Regions from separate parts of the Rhizobium sp. NFACC06-2 genome, predicted to be linked through region 4. Evidence: riboswitches for the same ligand, from Rfam matches in the RefSeq annotation. Region 4 holds a riboswitch; each other region holds the start of a gene.
The links. A riboswitch is a leader RNA that binds a small molecule or an ion and turns the genes downstream of it on or off. The one in region 4 is predicted to bind cobalamin.
Positions count from the first base shown of each region.

Region 1: another riboswitch for cobalamin. It lies ahead of metE (5-methyltetrahydropteroyltriglutamate--homocysteine S-methyltransferase); the one in region 4 lies ahead of F3H58_RS09290 (DUF1636 family protein).
Region 2: another riboswitch for cobalamin. It lies ahead of F3H58_RS11255 (CbtB domain-containing protein); the one in region 4 lies ahead of F3H58_RS09290 (DUF1636 family protein).
Region 3: another riboswitch for cobalamin. It lies ahead of nrdH (glutaredoxin-like protein NrdH); the one in region 4 lies ahead of F3H58_RS09290 (DUF1636 family protein).

Region 1 covers NZ_FMVA01000009.1:60,450-66,229, reverse strand. The annotation lists gene F3H58_RS16325 (sugar ABC transporter permease) at 1-560, shown strand, start outside; gene F3H58_RS16320 (ATP-binding cassette domain-containing protein) at 579-1,361, shown strand; cobalamin riboswitch at 1,423-1,630, shown strand; gene metE (5-methyltetrahydropteroyltriglutamate--homocysteine S-methyltransferase) at 1,731-4,079, shown strand; gene F3H58_RS16310 (hypothetical protein) at 4,271-4,504, opposite strand; gene F3H58_RS16305 (helix-turn-helix domain-containing protein) at 4,599-5,036, opposite strand; gene F3H58_RS16300 (hypothetical protein) at 5,160-5,780, opposite strand, start outside.
Region 2 covers NZ_FMVA01000005.1:124,871-130,650, reverse strand. The annotation lists gene F3H58_RS11265 (c-type cytochrome) at 1-410, shown strand, start outside; gene F3H58_RS11260 (c-type cytochrome) at 501-1,421, shown strand; cobalamin riboswitch at 1,607-1,842, shown strand; gene F3H58_RS11255 (CbtB domain-containing protein) at 2,003-2,185, shown strand; gene F3H58_RS11250 (CbtA family protein) at 2,196-2,906, shown strand; gene F3H58_RS11245 (hypothetical protein) at 2,911-3,225, shown strand; gene F3H58_RS11240 (type 1 glutamine amidotransferase family protein) at 3,397-3,963, opposite strand; gene F3H58_RS11235 (GNAT family N-acetyltransferase) at 3,984-4,472, opposite strand; gene F3H58_RS11230 (MerR family transcriptional regulator) at 4,676-5,089, opposite strand; gene F3H58_RS27220 (hypothetical protein) at 5,150-5,497, opposite strand; gene dmeR (Ni(II)/Co(II)-sensing transcriptional repressor DmeR) at 5,627-5,780, shown strand, end outside.
Region 3 covers NZ_FMVA01000008.1:6,158-11,937, reverse strand. The annotation lists gene nrdF (class 1b ribonucleoside-diphosphate reductase subunit beta) at 1-850, opposite strand, end outside; gene nrdE (class 1b ribonucleoside-diphosphate reductase subunit alpha) at 867-3,029, opposite strand; gene nrdI (class Ib ribonucleoside-diphosphate reductase assembly flavoprotein NrdI) at 3,041-3,439, opposite strand; gene nrdH (glutaredoxin-like protein NrdH) at 3,452-3,673, opposite strand; cobalamin riboswitch at 3,928-4,151, opposite strand; gene F3H58_RS14710 (nucleoside triphosphate hydrolase) at 4,285-4,914, opposite strand; gene F3H58_RS14705 (ATP-binding cassette domain-containing protein) at 4,911-5,693, opposite strand; gene F3H58_RS14700 (ABC transporter permease) at 5,693-5,780, opposite strand, start outside.
Region 4 covers NZ_FMVA01000004.1:87,085-92,864, reverse strand. The annotation lists gene cobN (cobaltochelatase subunit CobN) at 1-2,043, opposite strand, end outside; gene cobW (cobalamin biosynthesis protein CobW) at 2,046-3,083, opposite strand; gene F3H58_RS09290 (DUF1636 family protein) at 3,080-3,505, opposite strand; cobalamin riboswitch at 3,627-3,842, opposite strand; gene cobO (cob(I)yrinic acid a,c-diamide adenosyltransferase) at 3,977-4,594, shown strand; gene F3H58_RS09280 (cobyric acid synthase) at 4,596-5,780, shown strand, end outside.

The DNA.
Region 1 (5,780 bases), on a different contig from region 4:
TCAACAGCTATCCATGGCCGGTCAACATCGCCCGCAACTATGCCGACGCCAATGGCATCGCCTGGCCTGAAGGCGGTCTGTTCATTTCGCACGGCATCGCCATTCCGGTGCTGATGGCGCTTGCCGTGGGTGCGGTCATGACCTTCATCGCCACACGGCTGCGTTTCGGACGTTACGTCTTCGCCATCGGCGGCAATCCGGAAGCGGCCGAACTCGCCGGCATCAAGACCCGCTGGGTGACGGTGAAGATCTTCACGCTGATGGGCGTTCTGTGCGCCATCGCCGCCGCCATCTCCACCGCCCGCCTCAACGCGGCAACCAATGCCCAGGGCGAGCTGGACGAGCTTTATACCATCGCGGCGGCCGTCATCGGCGGCACCTCGCTTGCCGGCGGTGTCGGAACCATAGCGGGCGCGATGCTCGGCGCGCTCGTCATGCAGTCGCTGCAATCCGGCATGGTGCTGGTGGGCATCGATACGCCCTTCCAGCGCATCGTCGTCGGTGTGGTCCTGGTCGTCGCCGTCTGGCTCGACACCATCTACCGCGCCCGCGCCAAGTAAGAACCGAGGAGAACTCCTATGACGGACCAAGTCACGCCCCTCGTGGAAATGCGCAATATTTCCATTTCCTTCGGCGGCATCCATGCAGTGGAAAACGCCTCTGTCGATCTTTTCCCCGGTGAGGTGGTTGCCCTTCTCGGCCACAATGGTGCGGGCAAATCGACGCTGATCAAAATCCTCTCCGGCGCCTATCGGCGCGATGGCGGCGATATTCTCATCAATGGCGAGGACGCCGATATCCGCAATCCACGCGATGCCAAGAAATATGGCATCGAGACCATCTACCAGACACTGGCCGTGGCCGATAATGTCGATGCGGCGGCCAACCTTTATCTCGGCCGCGAGCTGAAGACGAAATGGGGCACGCTTGACGATGTCGCCATGGAAGCTTCCGCTCGCGAAGTCATGGGGCGTCTCAACCCCAACTTCCGGCGGTTCAAGGAGCCGGTGAAGGCATTGTCCGGCGGCCAGCGGCAGTCCGTCGCCATTGCCCGCGCCATTCTGTTCGATGCCCGCATCCTCATCATGGACGAGCCGACCGCCGCACTCGGCCCGCAGGAAACGGCGCAGGTGGGCGATCTCGTCAAGGAGTTGAAACGGCAGGGCATCGGCATCTTCCTCATCAGCCACGATATTCACGATGTCTTCGATCTGGCCGACCGGGTCTTCGTGATGAAGAACGGCAAGGTGGTGGGCCATGCCCGCACGCAGGATGTCACCAAGGACGAGGTGCTTGGCATGATCATTCTGGGCAAGGTGCCGGCCGGTGCGGTGCCGGGGCCGGGTGCGGTGGCGCTCTGAGCTCAGTGAAATAAAGATATAAAGATTTCTTTATGTCTATTGACATCGTGACGCCCGTGGTGAGAAATGCGGGTGTCATGGTTCTCCGGGCTCGTTCGATCCCGGAGCTAAGAGGGAATCCGGTGCGCCGACGATCGGCAAGACCGGAGCTGCCCCCGCAACTGTAAGCGGCGAGCCTTTGTCCAACACGTCACTGGGGTAAACCCCGGGAAGACGGACAAAGGCGACGACCCGTAAGCCAGGAGACCTGCCAGGACAAAATAACGTCCACGGGCGGGGTGTCCCAGTGGTTGCTGCAATGGTCCGGCAAAGGCCGGGCCTGCACGCGTCCGCTTTACCCATGCCCCCACAACCAAATGGGGTATGACAATGCCAGACAAGACCATTCCAGTCGCATCGCTCGGTTTTCCGAGGATCGGACGCCATCGTGAACTGAAGTTCGCGCTTGAAGGCTTCTGGTCCGGCAAGATTTCCGAGACGGAACTGCTCGAAACCGCAGCTAGGCTGCGCGCCGAAAACTGGGCGCTTCAGCTTGAGAAGGGGATTACCCATATCCCGTCCAACGATTTCTCCCTTTACGATCATGTCCTAGATACAGCCGTGATGGTGGGCGCCATTCCATCCCTCTATGGACGGGCGGGTGGAGATGTTTCCCTCTCCACCTATTTCGCCATGGCGCGCGGCAGCCAGAGCGAAGGGCATGCAGGCTGCGGCCATGGGCATGAAGGACACTCGCATCATGGTCAGGGCGTTCCGGCGCTGGAAATGACCAAATGGTTCGACACCAACTATCACTATATGGTGCCGGAGGTTTCAGAGGATCAGCACTTCGTGCTCACCTCGCAAAAGCCGGTCGACCACTTCCTTGAGGCGAAGGCGCTCGGCATCCATACGCGTCCGGTCATTCTCGGCCCGGTCACGTTCCTGAAGCTTGCCAAGTCGCGCGAGGCAGCCTTCAAGCCGCTCGATCTGCTGGCGAGGCTGCTGCCCGTCTATGAAGAGCTGCTGCGTCGCCTGCGCGCGGCCGGTGCGGACTGGGTGCAGATCGACGAGCCGGTCGCCGTGCTCGATCTTTCCGAGGGGGAGCGTCACGCGCTGGCTGTGGCCTATCGGGCTTTGTCGAAGGCCGCGCCGGATCTGAAAATCCTGCTCGCCACCTATTTCGGTGGGCTTGAGGACAATCTCGAAGCCGTCGCGTCGCTTCCGGTCGCGGGCCTTCATATCGATCTGGTGCGGGCGCCCGATGCGCTGGAGACGGCGTTAAATGCGTTGCCGGAAAATCACGTCCTGTCGCTGGGTATCATCGACGGCCGCAACATCTGGCGCGCTGATCTCGCTGCAATCATTACCCGATTGGAATCCGCCATCGCGGTACGCGGTGCGGCGGCGTTTCAGATCGCGCCGTCCTGCTCGCTGCTGCATGTTCCGGTCGATCTCGAACTGGAAACCGGCCTCGATGCCGATCTCAAAAGCTGGCTTTCCTTCGCCACCCAGAAGCTCGGCGAACTTGCCACGCTTGGCAAGGCTCTCGGTAAGGGCAAGGCTGCTATCGCGGCGGAACTGGAGGCTGCCTCGAAGGCCGTTGCCGCGCGTGCATCCTCGCCGAAGGTAACGGACGCCGCCGTGCAGAAGCGTATTGCGACGATTGGCGAGGCCGACAGGAAGCGGGCGAGCCCGTTTGCCGAGCGGCAGAAAGTGCAGTCGCAGGCCATTGCGTTGCCGCTTTTCCCGACGACGACCATTGGCTCCTTCCCGCAGACGCCGGAGGTGCGCAAGGCCAGATCGGCACATTCCAAGGGCGCTCTGACGGATGCGCAATATGAAAAATTCCTGCAGAAGGAAACCGAAGCGACCATTCGCTGGCAGGAGGAAATCGGTCTCGACGTTCTCGTGCACGGCGAGTTCGAGCGCAATGACATGGTGCAATATTTTGGCGAGCAGCTTTCCGGCTTCGCCTTCACTCAACATGCATGGGTGCAGAGTTACGGTTCGCGTTATGTGCGCCCGCCCATCATTTTCGGCGACGTGTCGCGTCCGAAAGCGATGACGGTTCGCTGGTGGGAATATTCGCAGTCGCTCACCGACAAACCCGTCAAGGGCATGCTGACCGGGCCGGTGACGATCCTCAACTGGTCTTTCGTGCGCGACGATATCGCCAGAAGCCTGACATGCCGCCAGATCGCGCTCGCCATCCGCGATGAGGTCAATGATCTCGAAGCAGCCGGCGCGCAGATGATCCAGATCGATGAGGCGGCTCTTCGTGAAGGACTGCCGCTTCGGCACCGGGACTGGCAGGATTATCTCGGCTGGGCGGTGGAATGCTTCCGCATTTGCTCCAGCGGCGTGCGCGACCGCACTCAGGTTCACACCCATATGTGCTATTCCGAATTCAACCAGATTATCGATGCCATTGCTGCCATGGACGCCGACGTGATCTCCATCGAGACCTCGCGTTCGAAGATGGAATTGCTGGATGCGTTTCGGAGCTACAAATACCCGAACCAGATCGGTCCCGGCGTTTATGACATCCACTCGCCGCGCGTGCCGGCGGTTGGAGAAATGGTCGATCTTCTGGCGCTGGCGCGAGAGCGGCTTGACGACCGGCAGCTCTGGATCAATCCGGATTGCGGCTTGAAGACGCGTAAATGGGAAGAGGTGAGGCCCGCCCTGGTCAACATGGTCGCCGCCGCTGCCGAGCTTCGCCGCGCGGTGCTTTGATATGAATGGAGGCCCGGCGAGAACCGGGCCTCCATCATGGCTTACGCCTGAAAAATGTGGGGGAGGGCATATGAATGCCTCTCCGGGAGGATGGAGCCAGCCGGACAGGCAGAGAGAACGTTTCCGGGCTGCGACTGGAGATCGGTATGGAAACGCTCAATCCCGGCGAATCTACGCCGTTGCGAAAGCGCTCAATGCAGATCGGCCTGAGCGAAGGCGCCGACATTAAGCTCTGCGCTTACCGGCGGCAGACCCTGCTGATTGATGTCCTGGGCCAGCGACAACAATGCCATTTCCAGGAAATAGGTCGACATGCCCAGTTCCAGAGATTTCGAACGCTGGCAAAGATAGGAAACCATCCGCCCGAGCGCCAGAATCTCGTCTGCATTGTCCTGTTCAAGTATATCTGTGGTAGACGCCGCCATGATTCCCTCTCGACAGTCGACAGTATGAAAACGCGATGATGTTGCGTTGTTCATTTTCGACCACATCGAGCGTCACGCGAGCGTCACACCTGCGTCAATCGTCCTTTTTGTCCGCCGGCGCGGCGGCATTTTCCGCCGCTTCAGTGGCGGCGAGCGATGTCACGAGAGCGACGATGCTTCTGCGCACGGCGGCGCTCTTGATGCGCGAAAAGGCCTGATTGAGCGAAAAGCCTTCATTCGAGGCCACGAAGGTCTGCATGGCATTGATCGTGCCAAGGGCCGGATTGGCCGGGTCGCCATCGGGCGTGGCATTGGCGAACAGGGAGCTGACCTCAACGCCGAGAATCGACGCAATGGCCTGCAGACGGGACGCGCCGACACGATTGGCACCCTTTTCATACTTCTGGACCTGCTGGAAGGTGATGCCCAATCGCCCGGCCAGTGCACTCTGGCTCATGCCGAGCGACTTGCGGCGCATTCTGATTTGTGCGCCGACATGGACGTCGATCGGGCTGGGTAGTTTGGCGTGCATTACAAATTCCTCCGGTTGAGGTTCCTAAATCCGATGATCAATTAATATCGTTGAAGGTATACATTCAACACAATTTCCACGGGTATTATGACGCTTTATTGACGAAATTGCACGATTTTTCGTTCATAATCGCGTGTCCGGCCCGCGATTTATTATTTTTGTTGCACAACGCAACGCCCCGTTGCGGCTGGAAAGATGGCTCCATCCGGCCACGCCGATGGTCTGAAAGCCGATTCTGTCCCAAATTTCTCGGTTCATTGCATCGAATTCCTCAAGCGACTCGGTATCGCCGAAATGCGGAACCCAGACGAATGGCCGTTTCTGACCGGAACGTATGACATTTTCAAGAAGGACATTGTTATAAAGTCTGGGCAGGCATTTGTTGGTGTCGATGGCCGGCGAAAGCGGGATGGGATTTCGTTCTATCGCAAAACCCTGCCGCGCGAGCCAAAGTGTCGAGGCGTCCAGTTTTCGTTTCAGCTCGGTCGCGGCGCGGACACTGCGTCCGCCATGCGCGACAGGGTCGGCAACGAGCAATAGCGGCCGGCCGCCGCTTCTCAGACCGGTGACGGAAACGAACTGGTCAACGTGGAAGCCGCATTGGTGCATTTTTTTGCCGGCAATCTCCGCTCCGCAAGTTTCCATCGCGGAAAAATCGGAGGAGACCGGGACTTTGCCGAGATCTTCCGGCCGATATCCGAAACTGAAGATGTTTCTGCCGTCGAGAGCCTGAATTTTTCGCCA
Region 2 (5,780 bases), on a different contig from region 4:
CCATGCTGTTCGGCTGTCTTTGCGCCGGAGCGGTCTACGCTGCCGGCGAAGTCGAAAAACGTGAAGGCATGATGAAGCAGATCGGTGGGGCGATGGGTTCGCTCGCCGCCATCTCCAAGGGCGAAAAGCCCTTTGACGCCGATACCGTCAAGACTGCCGTAACCACCATCGGCACCAACGCCAAGGCTTTCCCGGACCAGTTCCCCGCCGGCACCGAGACCGGCAGCGCCGCTGCCCCCGCCATCTGGGAAAATTTCGACGACTTCAAGGCCAAGGCCGCCAAGCTCGGTACGGATGCGGACATGGTTCTCGCCAATCTCCCCACCGATCAGGCGGGCGTCGCCACCGCCATGAAGACGCTGGGCGCCGATTGCGGCACCTGCCACCAGACCTATCGTCTGAAGAAATAATCGCAGCACTTTGGAAACGCCGCTTACCGGCGGCGTTTTCTCAGGCACGAAAGACATCTGACCGGGTCAGGTGAGAATGGGGAGAGGGGCATGTCCTCCATCTGGACGAAACTCGTGGGCGGGGCCGTCGTCGCGGCCATTGCGGGCTACGGCATATTCGCCTGGGTCACCGCGCCTCAGCGGCAGGCGCCCAGCCACTGGGTCAGCCTGGGCGAACCGGATCTGGCCAATGGCGAAACGCTGTTCTGGGCGGGCGGCTGCGCAAGCTGCCATGCCGCACCCGATGCGAAAGGCGAGGCGCTGTTGACGCTTTCGGGCGGGCAGGCGCTGAAAAGCCCCTTCGGCACCTTCCATGTCCCCAATATTTCCTCCGATCCGCAGCATGGCATCGGCAGCTGGACGCTGGCGGAATTCGGCGATGCGATGACGCGCGGTGTTGGCAGGAACGGCGAACATCTCTACCCGTCCTTTCCCTATGCCTCCTATGCCCGCATGACGCAGAAGGACATCAACGATCTCTTCGGTTATCTGAAAGCCCTGCCGGCCAGCCAGAACGATGCGCCGGATCACGAGTTGCCGTTCCCCTTCAATCTGCGCATGGCGCTGGGCGGCTGGAAATTCCTTTATTTCGACCCCTCGGCGCGGCCCCGCGTGGAGCTTGCCAATGCCAATGCCGAATTGCTGCGCGGCCAATATCTGGTGGAAGGGCCGGGCCATTGCGGCGAATGCCACACGCCGCGCAACGCGCTTGGCGGTTTCGTGAAAGACAAGTGGCTGGCCGGCGGTCCCAACCCGGAAGGCGAGGGCCGCATTCCCGACATTACCCCCGGCTCGCAAAGCATCGGCAGCTGGGCCGAGGCCGATATTGCGAGCTATCTGGAAAACGGCTTCACCCCGGAATTCGACAGCGTCGGCGGCTCCATGGTCAAGGTGCAGCAGAACATGGCGCATCTGACGCCTGAAGACCGCGATGCGATTGCCGCCTATCTGAAGGCCATACCGTCGCGGTAACCCTCAGCCGTCATGCCGGACTAGATCCGGCATCCAGCCACGGCGCGTCTGCGCCGTGAGAAGAGTCTCTTGCGATCAAGGACTTGATCGCGCTGGACCCCGGATCTAGTCCGGGGTGACGGAGATGGAGGCGACGGCGCGCAGTTCGAAAGCAGGCCCACCATTGACTCCCGACCCTGCCCATCGGATAACAATCCTGTGATGGTTCCTTCCGGGCGTTCCGGAAGGTGAAAAGGGAACACGATAGGGAGAGATCCTCATTCGTGGCTGCCCCCGCAACTGTGAGCGGAGAGCCTGAAACGAAATGCCACTGGCAAGCCATCTCGCCGGGAACCGAAGGTTTCCAGAGAGGGTGACGCCGGGAAGGTGTTTCAGGTTTTGACCCGTAAGCCAGGAGACCTGCCATCGCGGAAATATCCATGCCGGCGGGGTGTCCGGAAGAGCGGAATTTCAGGGTGGCGGGATCGACGCCTCCCTGTGTCAGTCTCGTATCCCCGTGGTGAAGTGTATCGTAGCGGCTCGACGGCCTTTGCCGTCCGGTCGCGTCCAAAGGCGCGGGGTCGCGCCGGAGAGGGGTCACCATGTCCATCAACCAGAATACGGCCAACGCCGCCGTTTCCGCAAAAACAACCAGCTTCGCGCAATCGCTGACGGCGATCGTGCTTGGCCTGTTCGTTGTCGGTTTTGTCGGCTTTTCCCATGTGGAAGCCGTTCATAACGCTGCGCATGACACGCGTCATGCCAATGCCTTCCCCTGCCATTGAGGGGAACGGCATGTCGTCTTTTCGCAATATCGTCTTTACCGCCGTTCTCGTCGGCATTCTTGGCGGTTTCGCCGTCTCGGCAATGCAGGCTTTTAGCACGACGCCGCTCATCCTTCAGGCGGAAACCTATGAAAGCGCCGGCGAAGCGCCCCACAGCCATGATGCGGCGGCCCCCGGCGCTGCCGTTCCCGCCCATGAGCACAATGACGAGGCCTGGGCTCCGGCCGATGGCTTCGAGCGCACCGCCTATACCGTCGCCGCCAATGTGCTGACTGCCATCGGTTATGCGCTGGTGCTGACCGGCCTGATTTCGCTGCGTGGCACGAATGGCGGCTGGCGCGAAGGCCTTCTCTGGGGCGTTGCCGGTTTTGCCGCCGTCATGCTGGCGCCGATGATCGGCCTGCCGCCGGAACTGCCGGGCAGCCCGGCTGCCGCACTTGAGGCGCGGCAGATCTGGTGGCTTGCGACGGTTGCCGCAACCGCGGGCGGCATTGCGCTGATCGCATTCCGCCGCGAACCCTGGGCCATCGTATTGGCGCTGGTGCTGATCGTCGCACCGCATGTGGTCGGCGCACCCTTGCCGCCGGAAGGTGAACATGCGCTGGCGCCGCTGCCGCTGGAGCGTCAGTTCATCGTCGCCGCCACCATCACGAGCTTCGTTTTCTGGGCTTTGCTCGGAACATTGAGCGCGTTTTTCCTGAAGCGCTTCCAGTCGGCGTAAATCCATGCAGGACGCGGCGGAATGGAGTGAGGAACTCGATGCGCTGCGTTTTGCCGTTCCCGGTCACGGCGCTTTCTGCGCCGTGCACCGCCTTGCCTTCAAGGCTGTCCTTGGGGCGGCCCCGGATCGCGAGGCCGCTCTCGCCTGTTTTCATGAACACGAGGCCGCTTTTATCGCTGCGGCGCTCAGCAAGATAAAAGGGTCGAATTTACCCGCCGGCCGCAGCCTGCATCTGAACAGCCGCGATATTCGCCGTGCGATTGCCGGGGAGGGCGAGGAGCCAGCGGCGCGCGTGTGCCGGGTGCTGGATCGGCGATAATCATCGCTGTTTTCACCGCCGTCACCCCGGCCTTGAGTCGGGATCCAGCCAGCCCAAGTCCTTGGGCTGAAAGGACTCTTTTCACCGCGCAGACGCGCGTCGGCTGCATTCCGGCTCAAGGCCGGAATGACGGGGAGTAGAGGGAGCGCAAACAACCGAGGCGGCTATGCCTCAGCGATGCTCCGCCGCAAAAACCTGAAGTTCCGCCTCGGCTTCCGGACCAAAGAGGCCGAGGTGTTTCAGGATTTCCACAGCGAAACTGACCGGCGCGCTGCCGGCGGCGGTGACGATGCCGCGATCGCTAACCGCTTTCGGCTGGTCGCGGTAAAGCGCCTCGCCGCTATAGACGGCATAAGCCTTGTGGGACGCCAGCGAATTGCCGGTATGGGCGACATCGTTCAGGACGCCCGTGCCGCCGAGCGCGCTTGCCGCCGCGCAGATGCCGGCCACCAGCCGGTCCCTGTCGCGAAACCGGTGCACCAGCCCGCCAAGATCGACAGCCGTTCCCTTTTCCCAGCTCAAGCCGCCGGGAATGACAAGCGCATCGATGCCAACAGGATCAAGCGCGTCATAGGATGTGTCAGGCGTCACATTCAGCCCGCCCATGGATGTCACCGGCCTGCCATCGGGGGTAGCGTAGACGATCTCGACGCCCAGATAACTGCGGGCTGCGGCAGCAAGCAGCGCCGGTTCCCAGTCCGCAAAATCCTGCGCCAGCGCAATGGCGATCCGTGTCATGGCCGTCTCCGTGGTTTTAATCAGGCGATGGACTGCATGTAGCGCATGCCGGTGACCGGCCGGGGCGCGAAATCCATGTTTTCGTAGAAACGATGCGCCGCGACATTGCCGGTCGTGGCGCTGACGGAAAGATAGTCGCAACCGAGACGCTTGGCGATATCGCGGGCGCGGGAAACCAGATGCTGGCCGGTGCCATGGCCGCGATGCCCATCGCGCACGAAGAGATGATGCAGCTCAAGCCCGCGCCGGCCTTCCTGCGCCCTGTAGAGGGGCAGAAGCAGGGCGTAACCGATCAGCGCGCCATCGGCTTCGGCCACGAGGCCATGTACCCACGGCAGCGGGCCGAACAGGTCGCGTTCCAGTTTCGCCGGCGTGATCGCCGCCGCATCGCCGTGGTAGGAGGCAAGCAGCGTGATCATCTCGTTGAGTTCCGGCAAATCCGTCTTGCGTGCGCCGCGAATGATGACGACGGGCGGTCTTTCCAGTGTAAGGGAGCTATCTTCGGTCATTTTTCGGTCCTTTGGTCTTATCGGTGCCGTCAGGACGCTTGAGAAACAACAAAGCCGCCTGACGGCGGCTTGTTGACAATATGATCTGTCGAGCCGCCCTTAGAGGTAGGCCCAAAAGTACGAGCAGGAGATGGGTGCGCGTTCGTTGATCATGGGACATCCAATGCGCCCGAATCCGTAATCTGTCAAGCCCGGTTTTCCGATCAATGCTCACCCTCGCACATGCCGTGATTGGAAAGCGCGCGGATGACGTAGCAATCCTCGATCGAATGGCCGTGGCAATGGGAGACGATGCGCTCCAGCTCATGCTCCAGCTTCTTCAGGCTGGCGATCTTCTCGCGCACATGGGCGAGGTGTTCGGCGGCGATGCGGTCCGCGCCTTCGCAGGGCATCTGTCGGTGCTGGCTAAGCGCGATCAGTTCGCGGATGGCGTCGATGTTCAGCCCGAGATCGCGCGCATGGCGGATGAAGGCCAGCCTTTCGAGATCGGTCTTTTCGTAGCGGCGCTGGTTGCCGTCCGAACGGTCGGCTTCGCGGATGAGGCCCATCTGCTCGTAATAACGGATAGTCGGCACCTTGACGCCCGTGCGTTTGGACAGTTCACCGATGGACAGCATCTTTTTCTCCATATCTCCAGTCTCTAGAGATATGGCTTTTCCGTCCCCGGTTCAATGGCCTTAAGCGGCGTCGTTGACGCCAAGCGCCTGGGCCAGTGCCTTCAGAATCTGCGATTCGAGGCTTGCCATATCCGGCTGGGCGGAAGCGGCCACCTCAGCATTGGCGCCAGTGGAGGCGGAAACGCCGCTGTCCATGTTCCAGAGAGCAGCAGCCAGGCTCGCGGAGGCGCCGGCCAGCGGGGCGACGGTGGTGGCGACATTGCCTGCCACCGAAATGGCGCGATGGGCCGCCCGCGTCAGCTCCTGCAAAGCCTCGGTGGTAGACTGGCTCTCCCGGTTATGCGCAGGCGCGATGCCGCCGACGGGAGAGGCGAAATTGATGCTGCTGGTTGCTGCGATAGTCGTCATGACTGTGAGTCCCCTAGTTCTGATGGGGCATTTTTAAGGTCCGAAACATTCCCGAAGATTGCGTCATGCACGCCTTGCGCAAAAAATAGCGGCAATATACTATACCCCCCTATAGTATATGAGGTGCCCATGTCCCATACGATCCGCAACAAGGAGAAGCTTCTGGCCCGCATCCGCCGTCTGAAAGGGCAGATGGAGGCGGTGGAGCGCGCACTGGATGATGCCAAGCCCTGCGGCGAGGTGCTGCAGCTGCTCGCTTCGGTGCGCGGCGCGCTTTCCGGCC
Region 3 (5,780 bases), on a different contig from region 4:
TGACCCGGCAGGCCTCGGCCGGAAACAGCGCCTCATAACCCAGATTCATCAGGGCCTTGTTGGCGTTGTAATGGAGAAACTGCTTGACGTCCTCCGTCAGGCCGACGCCGTCATAGAGGTCTTCGGTATACTTCGCTTCGTTGTCGTAAAGTTCAAGCAGGAGATCGAAGGCGAAATCCTTGATCTCCTGTCTTTGCGTTTCACCGAGACGCTCCAGCGCCTGCTGGAACTTGTAGCCGATATAATAGCCATGCACGGCCTCATCGCGGATGATGAGGCGGATCAAATCCGCCGTGTTGGTGAGCTTGGCGCGGCTTGACCAGAACATTGGCAGGTAAAAGCCGGAATAGAACAGGAAGCTTTCCAGAAACACACTGGCGATCTTTTTCTTCAACGGATCGCCGCTGTCATATTCCCGCATGATGAGCGCGGATTTACGCTGCAGAAATTCGTTTTCCTCCGACCAGCGATAGGCGTCGTCAACGTCAGGGGTGAGGCACAGCGTCGAGAAGATCGACGAATAGGAACGGGCGTGCACCGCCTCCATGAAGGAAATGTTGGAGAGCACCGCCTCCTCATGTGGCGTTGCCGAATCCGCCATCAGGCGCACCGCGCCGACACCGTTCTGGATGGTGTCGAGCAATGTCAGGCCGGTGAAAACACGGATTGTCAGTTTCTGTTCTTCCGGTTTCAGCGTTCCCCAGGAGGGGATATCGTTGGAGAGCGGCACCTTTTCCGGCAGCCAGAAATTCGAGGTCAGGCGGTTCCAGACTTCGAGATCCTTGTCGTCCTCGATGCGGTTCCAGTTGACCGCGCGGATGCGGGACGCGGGTTTTACGGCGATGTTCATTGTCTTGTCCCTCAATTCAGAGCGTGCAGGAAACGCAGCCCTGAACCTGCGTGCCTTCCAGCGCCATTTGGCGCAAACGAATGTAGTAGATGGTCTTGATGCCCTTCTTCCACGCGTAGATCTGCGCGCGATTGATATCACGCGTCGTTGCCGTATCGCGGAAGAACAGCGTCAGCGACAGGCCCTGATCGACATGCTGGGTCGCGGCCGCATAGGTATCGATGATCTTTTCCGGGCCGATCTCATAGGCATCCTGATAATATTCGAGATTATCATTCGAGAGATAAGAAGCCGGGTAATAAACGCGGCCGATCTTGCCCTCTTTGCGGATTTCGATCTTCGAGACGATTGGATGAATGGAGGAAGTGGAGTGGTTGATATAGGAGATCGAGCCCGTCGGCGGTACGGCCTGAAGGTTCTGGTTATAGAGGCCCGATGCCATCACGTCCTGCTTCAAAGCCTTCCAGTCTTCCTGCGTTGGAATGGCGATACCGGCTTTTTCGAACAGCTCACGGACCTTTTCAGTCGCAGGCAACCATTCCCGGTCGGTATATTTGTCGAAATAGTCGCCCGAGGCATATTTGGAGTTCTCAAAGCCCTTGAAGCTCTGGCGCCTTTCCACCGCCAACCGGTTGCTGGCGCGGATGGCGTGGTAGGTCACGGTGTAGAAATAGATATTGGTGAAATCGACACCTTCTTCAGAACCGTAGAAGATGCGCTCGCGCGCCAGATAACCGTGCAGGTTCATCTGGCCTAGCCCGATGGCGTGGCTGGCATCATTACCCTTTTCCACCGAAGGAACGGAGGAGATGTGGCTCATGTCCGACACTGCCGTCAGCGCCCGGATGGAGGTCTCGATCGTCTTGCCGAAATCCGCCGAATCCATTGCTGATGCAATGTTGAGCGAGCCGAGATTGCAGGAAATATCCTTGCCCATATGGCTGTAGGAAAGATCGGCATTGAACTCGCTTGCCTCGCTAACCTGCAGGATTTCCGAGCAGAGATTGCTCATGCTGATGCGGCCGGCGATCGGATTTGCGCGGTTCACCGTGTCCTCGAACATGATGTAGGGATAACCGCTCTCGAACTGGATTTCGGCGATCACCTGGAAGAATTCGCGCGCCTTGATCTTCTTCTTGCGGATGCGGCTATCGGCAACCATTTCATGATATTTTTCGGTGACCGAAATCTCGGTCAACGGCACGCCATAGACCCGCTCCACATCATAGGGCGAAAACAGATACATATCCTCGTTGTTGCGGGCGAGTTTGAAGGTGATGTCGGGGATCACCACGCCGAGCGACAGGGTCTTGATGCGGATTTTTTCGTCGGCATTTTCGCGCTTGGTATCGAGGAAGCGCATGATATCCGGATGGTGAGCATGCAGATAGACCGCGCCGGCACCCTGACGCGCACCAAGCTGGTTGGCGTAGGAAAAACTGTCTTCCAGCAGTTTCATGACGGGAATAACGCCGGAAGACTGGTTTTCGATCTGTTTGATCGGCGCTCCAAATTCGCGAATATTGGTCAAGGACAGCGCCACGCCGCCGCCGCGCTTGGAAAGCTGCAGCGCCGAATTGATGGAGCGGCCGATGCTTTCCATATTGTCTTCCACACGCAGCAGAAAACATGAAACCAGCTCACCGCGGCTCTTCTTGCCGGCGTTTAGGAATGTCGGCGTTGCCGGCTGGAAGCGACCTGAAATGATCTCGTCCATCAGGTCGCGGGCCAACTGTTCGTCACCACGCGCGAGAGCCAGCGCCACCATGCAGACACGGTCCTCGTAACGCTCGAGATAACGTTTTCCGTCGAAGGTCTTCAGCGTATAGGACGTGTAATATTTGAAGGCGCCGAGAAAGGTCGGAAAGCGGAATTTCCGGGCGTAGGCCTCATCGTAGAGGTCACGGACGAAATTGAAGGAGTACTGGTCCAGCACTTCCTGCTCGTAATATCCCTCCGTTACCAGATAATCGAGCTTCTCCCTAAGGTTATGGAAAAAGACGGTGTTCTGGTTGACGTGCTGGAGGAAATATTGCCGGGCGGCCAGGCGATCCTTGTCGAGCTGGATCTTTCCGTTCTCGTCATAGAGGTTCAGCATCGCGTTCAGCGCGTGGTAATCCATAGCCGCATCGAGCGGTTTCTGGGTTGCGGCTAGCGGCTGTTTGGCGTCCTTGCGCATGGCGCTCGAGGTCAGCGTGTCCAAAATCGTTCCAATCCATGTTTGACGTTGGCGACATCTTCCTCCGTGCCGAGAAGCTCGAAGCGATAGAGAAACGGCACGGCGCATTTGCGCGAGACGATATCTCCGGCGGATGCGAAAGCTGCGCCAAAATTCGTGTTTCCCGCCGCGATGACGCCGCGAATGAGATTTCGGTTGGAGGGCTCGTTCAAGAACCGGATGACCGGTTTCGGGACGGCCCCTTTCGTGCCGCCGCCCCCGTAGGTGGGGGTGACCAGCACATAGGGCTCAGACACATGCGGTACGTCGTCCTCCGCGCCGAGCGGCAGGCGAAACAGACGCCGTCCCAGTTTCAGAAGGAAACGATGGGTGTTTTCAGAGCGGCTGGAATAATAGACGATCAGGCCCATCGCCTTGCCGCCTCAACTGATCGAGCCGATCATATCCGGCCGGAAACCCGCCCAATGGCGTTCGCCGGCAACAACGACGGGAACCTGCATGTAGCCGAGGCCACGCACGTGATCGAGCGCATCCGCATCTTCGGAAATATCGACAATCTCATAGGGGACGCCGATGCGGTCGAGAGCGCGATAGGTCGCGGTGCACTGGACGCAGGCGGGCTTGCTGTAAACGGTGACGGTCATAATTTCCTCTCTAGAAGCCGGTTTCGGACACGGCTCAACATTGCCGATTGCAATCGCAATCGGCGGCGATGGATCTGTCATTAAGGTGGGCGTGCGCGGCTTTAGCCGCGTAAAATCGCTCTCTACGCCGACGAGCGCAGCAACTCAAACAAATGCACTGGCATGACTTCACCCCGAAGCTTGTTCTGGAGGGGGCAGAAAAGGGCGCACGCAAATCATTTGCGTCATACACCTTCCTCCGGACACCCCGCCCGTGGACGTTTGCGCTCAAGGCAGGTCTCCTGACTTGCGGGTCACAACATCTATTCCGGCCTTCCCGAAGCTTTCGGCTCCAGTGACCCAAATCGGAACGATGCTCACCGCTTACAGTTGCGGGGGCAGTTTCGGCCTTGCTCCACCATGATGGCGTTACGCACCGAATTCCCGTCTTAGCTCCCAACCCTTGCGAATCGGAAGAACCTCGAACACCACATATAGTATATGAGGAAATTTTCGCGTCAATGAATAGACACACAAAAGCCCCACCCTGTGGATCAAAAAGATTCAACACATGGTCAACAAAGGCTTAACGGCACATGCGCGCCGCCGCTCAAAGAGAGAAAAACGTTAATCTATTCCCAGGTATCGATGCGGATATCGGCGGGACGGGCGTTCTCAATCACCCTTTTTCCGTTCGGAAGATCGTTTTCGAAAAGTTTGGCGTGGATCGCAGCCTCGTCGAGACCATAGCCCTGCCATCTTTTCCGCAGCCTCTCCTCAAGTACGTCGACGGACGGCCCTACAAAAATGGTGAGGTCGAAGCTCCTGGAAAGAGTTGTCCACGGCGCCTCGTCCAGCAGCAGATAATTGCCTTCAGCAAGGATAAAGCGTGTTTCCGGCGCAATCGCCCGGGCGGACGCTATCGCGATTTCACGGGAACGGTCGAAAACCGGAACAAGCACCTCATGCCCGCCCTTGCGGACGGCGGAGACGATATCGAGGAAACCGCGCACGTCGAAGGTTTCGGGTGCGCCCTTTCGCGACAGCAGCCCCCGTTCTTCAAGAATGCCGTTGTCCATATGGAAGCCATCCATGGGCAGCACGGCGGCCGTTTCGCCCCGCGCCAGCAAAGCATCACAAAGGGCATCCGCCAGCGTGGATTTGCCGGCCCCAGGGGGACCGGCAATAGCGACGATAAAACGGGATTTACCTTCTGCCCGCCGAAGAACGTCTTCGGCGATCGTTTCAAGCTTCAGCATCATGCGGCAAGCGTTTCCTTCGGCGCTTCCTTGGCGCCGGTCATGAAGGCGACGGCGTCGGACATGGAGTAGTCCTTCGGATTGATGACGCACAGGCGCTTGCCTAGCCGGTGAATATGGATGCGATCCGCAACCTCGAAGACATGCGGCATGTTATGCGAGATCAGGACGATCGGCAGGCCGCGTGAACGCACATCGAGGATAAGCTCCAGCACGCGACGGCTTTCCTTGACGCCGAGTGCTGCCGTCGGCTCGTCGAGGATGACGACCTTGGAACCGAAGGCCGCCGCACGCGCCACGGCCACACCCTGACGCTGGCCGCCGGAGAGGGTTTCCACCGCCTGATTGATGTTCTGGATCGTCATCAGGCCGAGTTCCGACAGTTTCTCCCGGGCGAATTTTTCCATGGCCGGGCGGTCAAGGGCCCGGAAGAGGCTGCCCTGAATGCCGGGTTTGCGGATTTCCCGGCCGAGAAACATATTGTCGGCTATGGAAAGCGCCGGCGAAAGCGCGAGGTTCTGATAGACCGTCTCGATGCCAGCCTTGCGCGCCTCTATCGGCGAGCGGAACTGGACGAGCTGGCCTTCCAGCCGGATTTCCCCTTCATCGGGTGTCACCGCACCGGAAATTGCCTTGATGAGAGAGGATTTGCCGGCGCCGTTATCACCGATCACCGCCAAGATTTCGCCCGGATAGAGGTCGAAATCGGCATGATCGAGGGCGGTCACACGACCATAGCGCTTGACGAGATTGCGTGCTGTGAGAATGGGTTCTTTTGCCATCAGCCTGCTACCTTTCTGATCCACTGGTCGATTGCGACAGCCATGATGATGAGGACGCCGATCAACAGATAGGTCCATTGCGGGTCT
Region 4 (5,780 bases):
AAAAACATGCTGGCCATCCTTGATGGCGAAATCCTTGAGGTCGCAGAGAAAAGCGTCGATGCGTGAGAGGGCCGCATCGGCATCATCCTTCGCAGCCACGCCCGCTTCCGCCGCAAGCCCGGTCTCCAGCGCCTTTTCGACGATCAGTTTCGCCAGCCGGTCACGCCGGCGGCGATCCAGCCCATCCGCCTGCGCATATTCATCGACCAGCTGCTCCAGCGCCGACTGTTCTGGCGAAAGCCCGGCATTGACCAGCACGGGCGGGACATGGCCGATGGTCACGGCCGCGATCCGCCGCTTGGCGACCGCCGCCTCGCCCGGATTGGAAACGATGAACGGATAGACCACCGGCAGCGAGCCGGTGACGATTTCGGGAAAACAATTGCGAGAAAGCGCCACCGTCTTGCCCGGCAGCCATTCCAGCGTTCCATGCGCGCCAACATGCACGATGGCATGCGCACCCGCAATCCGCTGCATCCATACACCGAAGGCAACAAGCGCGTGACGCGGCGGCAGGGCAGGGTCGTGGTAGTCCACCCGACGATCCTCATTGCGGCCCCTGTCCGGCGCCAGCGCCACGAACACTTCGCCGAAACGGGCAGCGCGGAACCGGAATGCGCCATCGACGAGTGCATCGTCATCGGTTGCCGCGCCCCATGTCGCGTTCACGGACCCGGCAGATGCCGAGGGCAAGGCGGAGAAAAAAGCCTCGTAGGTGGAAAGATCAATTGCCGCTTCCTGCTGTTCGACGCAGTCGAGCAGCGCCCACGCGGTCTTAGGAATATCCGTGACCGTATAACCGGCCCCGGCGAGATCATGCAGCATTTCGAGAACGCTTTGCGGCACATCGAGACCCACGGCATAACCGGTTCGCCCGGGTGCCGCACCGGGATAATCCGGCATCAGAATGACGATACGGCGATCCCGTGGAAGGGCATTCCTCAGCCGCAGGAAAGCGGCGATGCGATTTGCCACCTGCTCAACGCGATCAGCCTCGGGTACATTGAGCAAACTCGCGCCGCCATCCACGCGCGCCTGTTTGAAAGAAATCGCACCGGCGAGAATCCGGCCATCCAGTTCCGGCAGGACGACATGCATGGCAAGATCGGAGGGATTGAGACCCCGCGCATTTTCCGCCCATCCGTCGCGCCGCGTCGTCGCCATCACCACCTGAAACACCGGCACGCCGAGACGGTCGAACAACGTTGCACCGTTTTCATCCGTCTGGCTGGCGAAGGCGGTGGCGGCAATGATGGCGGCGGGCCTCAGATCGGGCAGCACCGTTTTGAGGAAACGAATCGCCTCCCCATCCTTCAGACCACTGACAAAAATCGGCAGGGGTGCAAAACCGCGCTGCGAGAGCGCCTCGAAAAGCGCATCCACCGGTGCAGCATCTGCCGCCAGCAGCATGGAACGGTAAAACAGAATGGGCAGAACGGGCGCACCGCCGGGAAAACCCGCGCAAGCTTCCGCCCTATCCACAACGCCCCTGCCGGGCCGGTAGAAACCGGCTTTCGGCAGCGGCTCGGCTTCGATATCCGGCCATGGCTCGCCTCTTGCAAGAGCGGCGAGACCAAAAGCAAGCCGGTCCATATTCTCCTGCCCGCCCTCGCGGAAGAAGGAGAGGACCGAGGCCAAAATCCGCCGATCGACGGTCGAGGCCGCTTCGAGTTTCTCGTCCCTTTCGCTGCACTCACCCGGCAAAAGCAGAAGCTTGATGCCGCGCCTGCGCGCAAGAATGGAAAGCTGATCGACACCGTAACGCCAGCGTTCCGCACCGCCGAGAATCCGGATAAGAATAACCCTGGCATGTTCCGCCGTCTTTTCGATCCAGAGATCGACCGACATGGGATGTCGAAGCTCGGAGAGGTTGGCGGCTGACAGGGAGGGGAGCGCACCCTCTGTTCGCCGCCAGGCCTGTTCCAAGCCGGCCAGGTCGCTTGCCGAAAAAGACAGTACCGCCACATCAGACCGGGGCTGGTTGAGATCAACCGGCTCGATCAGGTCGTCCAGAGACGAGGATGTGGTGGCGAGAATGTGCATCGTCAGGCGGCCAGCATCTGTTCGATCTTTTCGCGGTTGATGCCCTTTTCGCCGATGACGACGAGGCGGCTGCGGCGTTCCTCACCCGCGGCCCAGGGTCGGTCGTAATAATGGTTGACGCGGCTGCCGACAGCCTGCACCTGCAGACGCATCGGCTTTGCGGAAACCTCGATGAAGCCCTTGATGCGCAGGACATTTTCCGCAGCCGCCGTCTCGGCGATACGGGCCGCCAGCGCTTCCGGGTCGGTCACGGCCGGGAGATCGATGACGAAGCTGTCGAAATCGTCATGCTCGTGGTCGAGTTCGCCATCATGGTGGGTACGGCGGTTTTCGATATCCTCTTCCACCGCAAGGCCAAGACCGATCAGCACGGCGGGGTCGATGGCGCCATTGGAGGCCACGACGATCTTTGCCGCCTTCGGCAGATGTTCGAGAACATGCTCCTTGGCCTTGTTGAGGCCGGCATCGTCAAGAAGATCGGCCTTGGTCAGCACGATAAGATCGGCGCAGGCGACCTGATCCTCGAAAACCTCTTCGACCGGATCATCGTGATCGAGCGCCTCGTCATTGGCCCGCTGGGCGGCGAGCGCTTCCATGTCGTGCGCCACCTGCCCTTCGGCAAGGGCGGCGCCATCCACCACGGCGACGACGGCATCCACCGTCACGCGGCTCTTGATCGCCGGCCACTGGAAGGCCTGCACCAGCGGCTTCGGCAGAGCGAGGCCCGAGGTTTCGATGAGGATATGCTCCACCTTCGGCTGGCGGCTCAGAATCTGTTCGATGGCAGGCTGGAAATCATCCGCCACCGTGCAGCAGATGCAGCCATTGGCCAGTTCGACGATGTTTTCTTCCGGGCAGCTTTCAATACCGCAACCTTTGAGAATCTCGCCATCGATGCCGATATCGCCGAACTCGTTGACGATGATCGCCAACCGCTTGCCGTCCAGCTTTTCGAGAAGGCCGCGCAGTAGCGTGGTTTTGCCAGCCCCCAGAAAGCCGGTGACGATGGTGCAGGGAACGCGGTCCAGAAGGGTACTCATGATCTCTCCTCGGTAAAATCGAATGGGGGAATGCGCGCCACCATGCCGCGCTTTAAGGGTTCGGGGCGGCCGCGCCAGGGCATCAAGCCGTCGTGGGCGGCAGCCAGCAGCCGTGCACCGGTCAGCAAATCTTCCGCGTCACCGGTCGTCAGCCCGCCGAAGACATAGGACCAGCCATTGGCGCTGCGCAGCACGGCGCTAAGCCCGCGCTTGCAATTGGCGAGGCAGTTGACGGAACGAACGGTGACACCCGTTTCCTCCGCCTTTGCGAGGACGGCATCGGCGAGACGCGAACCGGGGCGCGGTTCGGCATTGGGATCGGCTTCATCGCGACAGCTTCTGCAAACGAAGACGGTCACGCCGGACGCCGTTTCGTCCTGCGTGTTTCCGCCTGCACATGAAGATGTCGCTGAAATATCCAAACCGTATCGTTTCCCGCGCCTTGCAAAAAAATCTCGGGGGTGCGGATGTCGAATACGGTATGCGGACAGGCGCAAACCGGATGTTCGATCTAACCGACTGACCGGAGCACCCCGCCCGGCAGACGTTTTTCCTGAAACGGCAGGTCTCCTGGCTCGCGGCTTTACACCCTGACACCGCCTTCCCGAACCCGTTGAGGTGTCCAGTGGCTTTACGGTGCGGGCTTACCGCTTACAGTTGCGGGGGCAGCCACGGAATGACCCGGTAGTCGGGGTTGGAACCGTGTTCCCTCTTAGCTTTTCCCGTTGCCGGGAAAAGACCGTCAGTCCGTTACCCTTAGGCTGAACGGGCGTGGGGGTCAATGCCGGGGCCCTGTGGCCCGCACATTGCCGGGTGCGGCAAATTGGGTATAGTCGCCGCTCCGAATGGCGGGGGCACCGGGTCCCGCGCCGCTGGATGAAAAGGAAAACGCGATGACACGCGATATCAGCGACAGCGAAGCCGAACGTCACCGGCAGAAAATGGTCACCCGCAAGACCGTGCAGGACGCGGAAGTTGCGGAAAAGACCATCGAAAAAGGTCTGCTGATGATCAATACCGGTCCCGGCAAGGGCAAATCCACCGCCGCTTTCGGCCTTGCCCTGCGCATGCTCGGCACCGGGCGGCGGGTAGGCGTCGTTCAATTCATCAAGGGCGCATGGTCGACGGGAGAACAGCAGGCGCTGACTTTGTTCGGCGACAGGGTCGTCTGGCGCACCATGGGCGAAGGGTTCACCTGGGACACGCAGGATTTGAAACGCGACGTCGCAGCGGCGGCAAAGGCCTGGGAAGAAGCCAAAATCCTGATGGCCGACGAGACCATCGGCCTGCTGATCCTCGATGAGCTGAACATCGCACTCCGTTACGATTACCTGCCGCTGGAAGAGGTGGTGGAAACGCTTTCCAGCCGCAGGCCCGATCTGCATGTCATCGTCACCGGCCGCAATGCCAAGCAACCGCTCATCGACGCGGCCGATATGGTGACGGAAATGACCCTCGTGAAACATCACTTCAAGGCGGGCGTAAAGGCGCAGGCAGGGATAGAATTTTGATATGACTGCGCGCGTGCTGATGTTTCAGGGAACTGGCTCGGATGTTGGCAAATCGCTGATGGTGGCCGGCCTTGCCCGCGCCTTCGTCAGGCGCGGCCTGTCCGTCATGCCGTTCAAACCGCAGAACATGTCGAACAATGCGGCGGTCACCGCCGATGGCGGCGAAATTGGCCGCGCGCAGGCGCTGCAGGCACGGGCGGCGGGCGTGCCGCTTTCCGTGCATATGAACCCGGTGCTCCTGAAGCCACAGAGCGAGACCGGCGCCCAGGTGGTGGTGCAGGGCAAGATTGCCGGCAATGCCAGGGCGGCCGACTATCAGAACATGAAGGCCGGGCTGATGCCGCGCGTGCTCGAAAGCTTTAACCGCCTGAAACAACGGGCCGATCTGGTGCTGGTGGAAGGGGCGGGCAGCGCCTCCGAAATCAACCTGCGTACCAATGACATCGCCAATATGGGTTTTGCGAGAGCTGTGGACGCGCCTGTGATACTGATCGGCGATATCGACCGGGGCGGCGTCATCGCCAGCCTCGTCGGCACCAAAGCCGTGCTCGACGCTGAAGACGCGGCGATGATCGAAGGTTTTATCGTCAATCGCTTTCGCGGCGATCCGGCCCTGTTTTTGGACGGCATGCGAATAATTGCGGAAAAAACCGGCTGGGCCTCTATCGGGCTCCTGCCGCATTTTTCCGATGCCGCGAAGCTGCCGGCTGAAGATGCTCTCGGGCTTTCCGGCCCGGCTGAACGGAAACCTGGCGCGAAGATCCGCATCGCCGTACCGATCCTGCCGCATATTTCCAATTTCGACGATCTCGATCCGCTGGACATGGAACCGGATGTCGAACTGATCCGCGTGCGGCCGGGCGAAACCATTCCCGCCGACTGCCGGCTGGTGCTGCTTTGCGGCTCGAAAGCCACCATTGCCGATCTTGCCGTGCTGAAAAATACGGGGCTCGACATCGATATCAAGGCGCATGTGAGACGCGGCGGCCATGTTCTGGGCCTCTGCGGCGGCTACCAGATGCTTGGAAAAACCGTTGCCGATCCCGAAGGCATCGAAGGACCGCCGGCAACAGTCGACGGGCTCGGCCTGCTGGGTGTCGACACTGTTCTGACGGGGGACAAAAGGCTGGTTTCCGTTACAGGGAAAAGTTTCGACGGAATTGATTTATCCGGCTATGAAATGCAT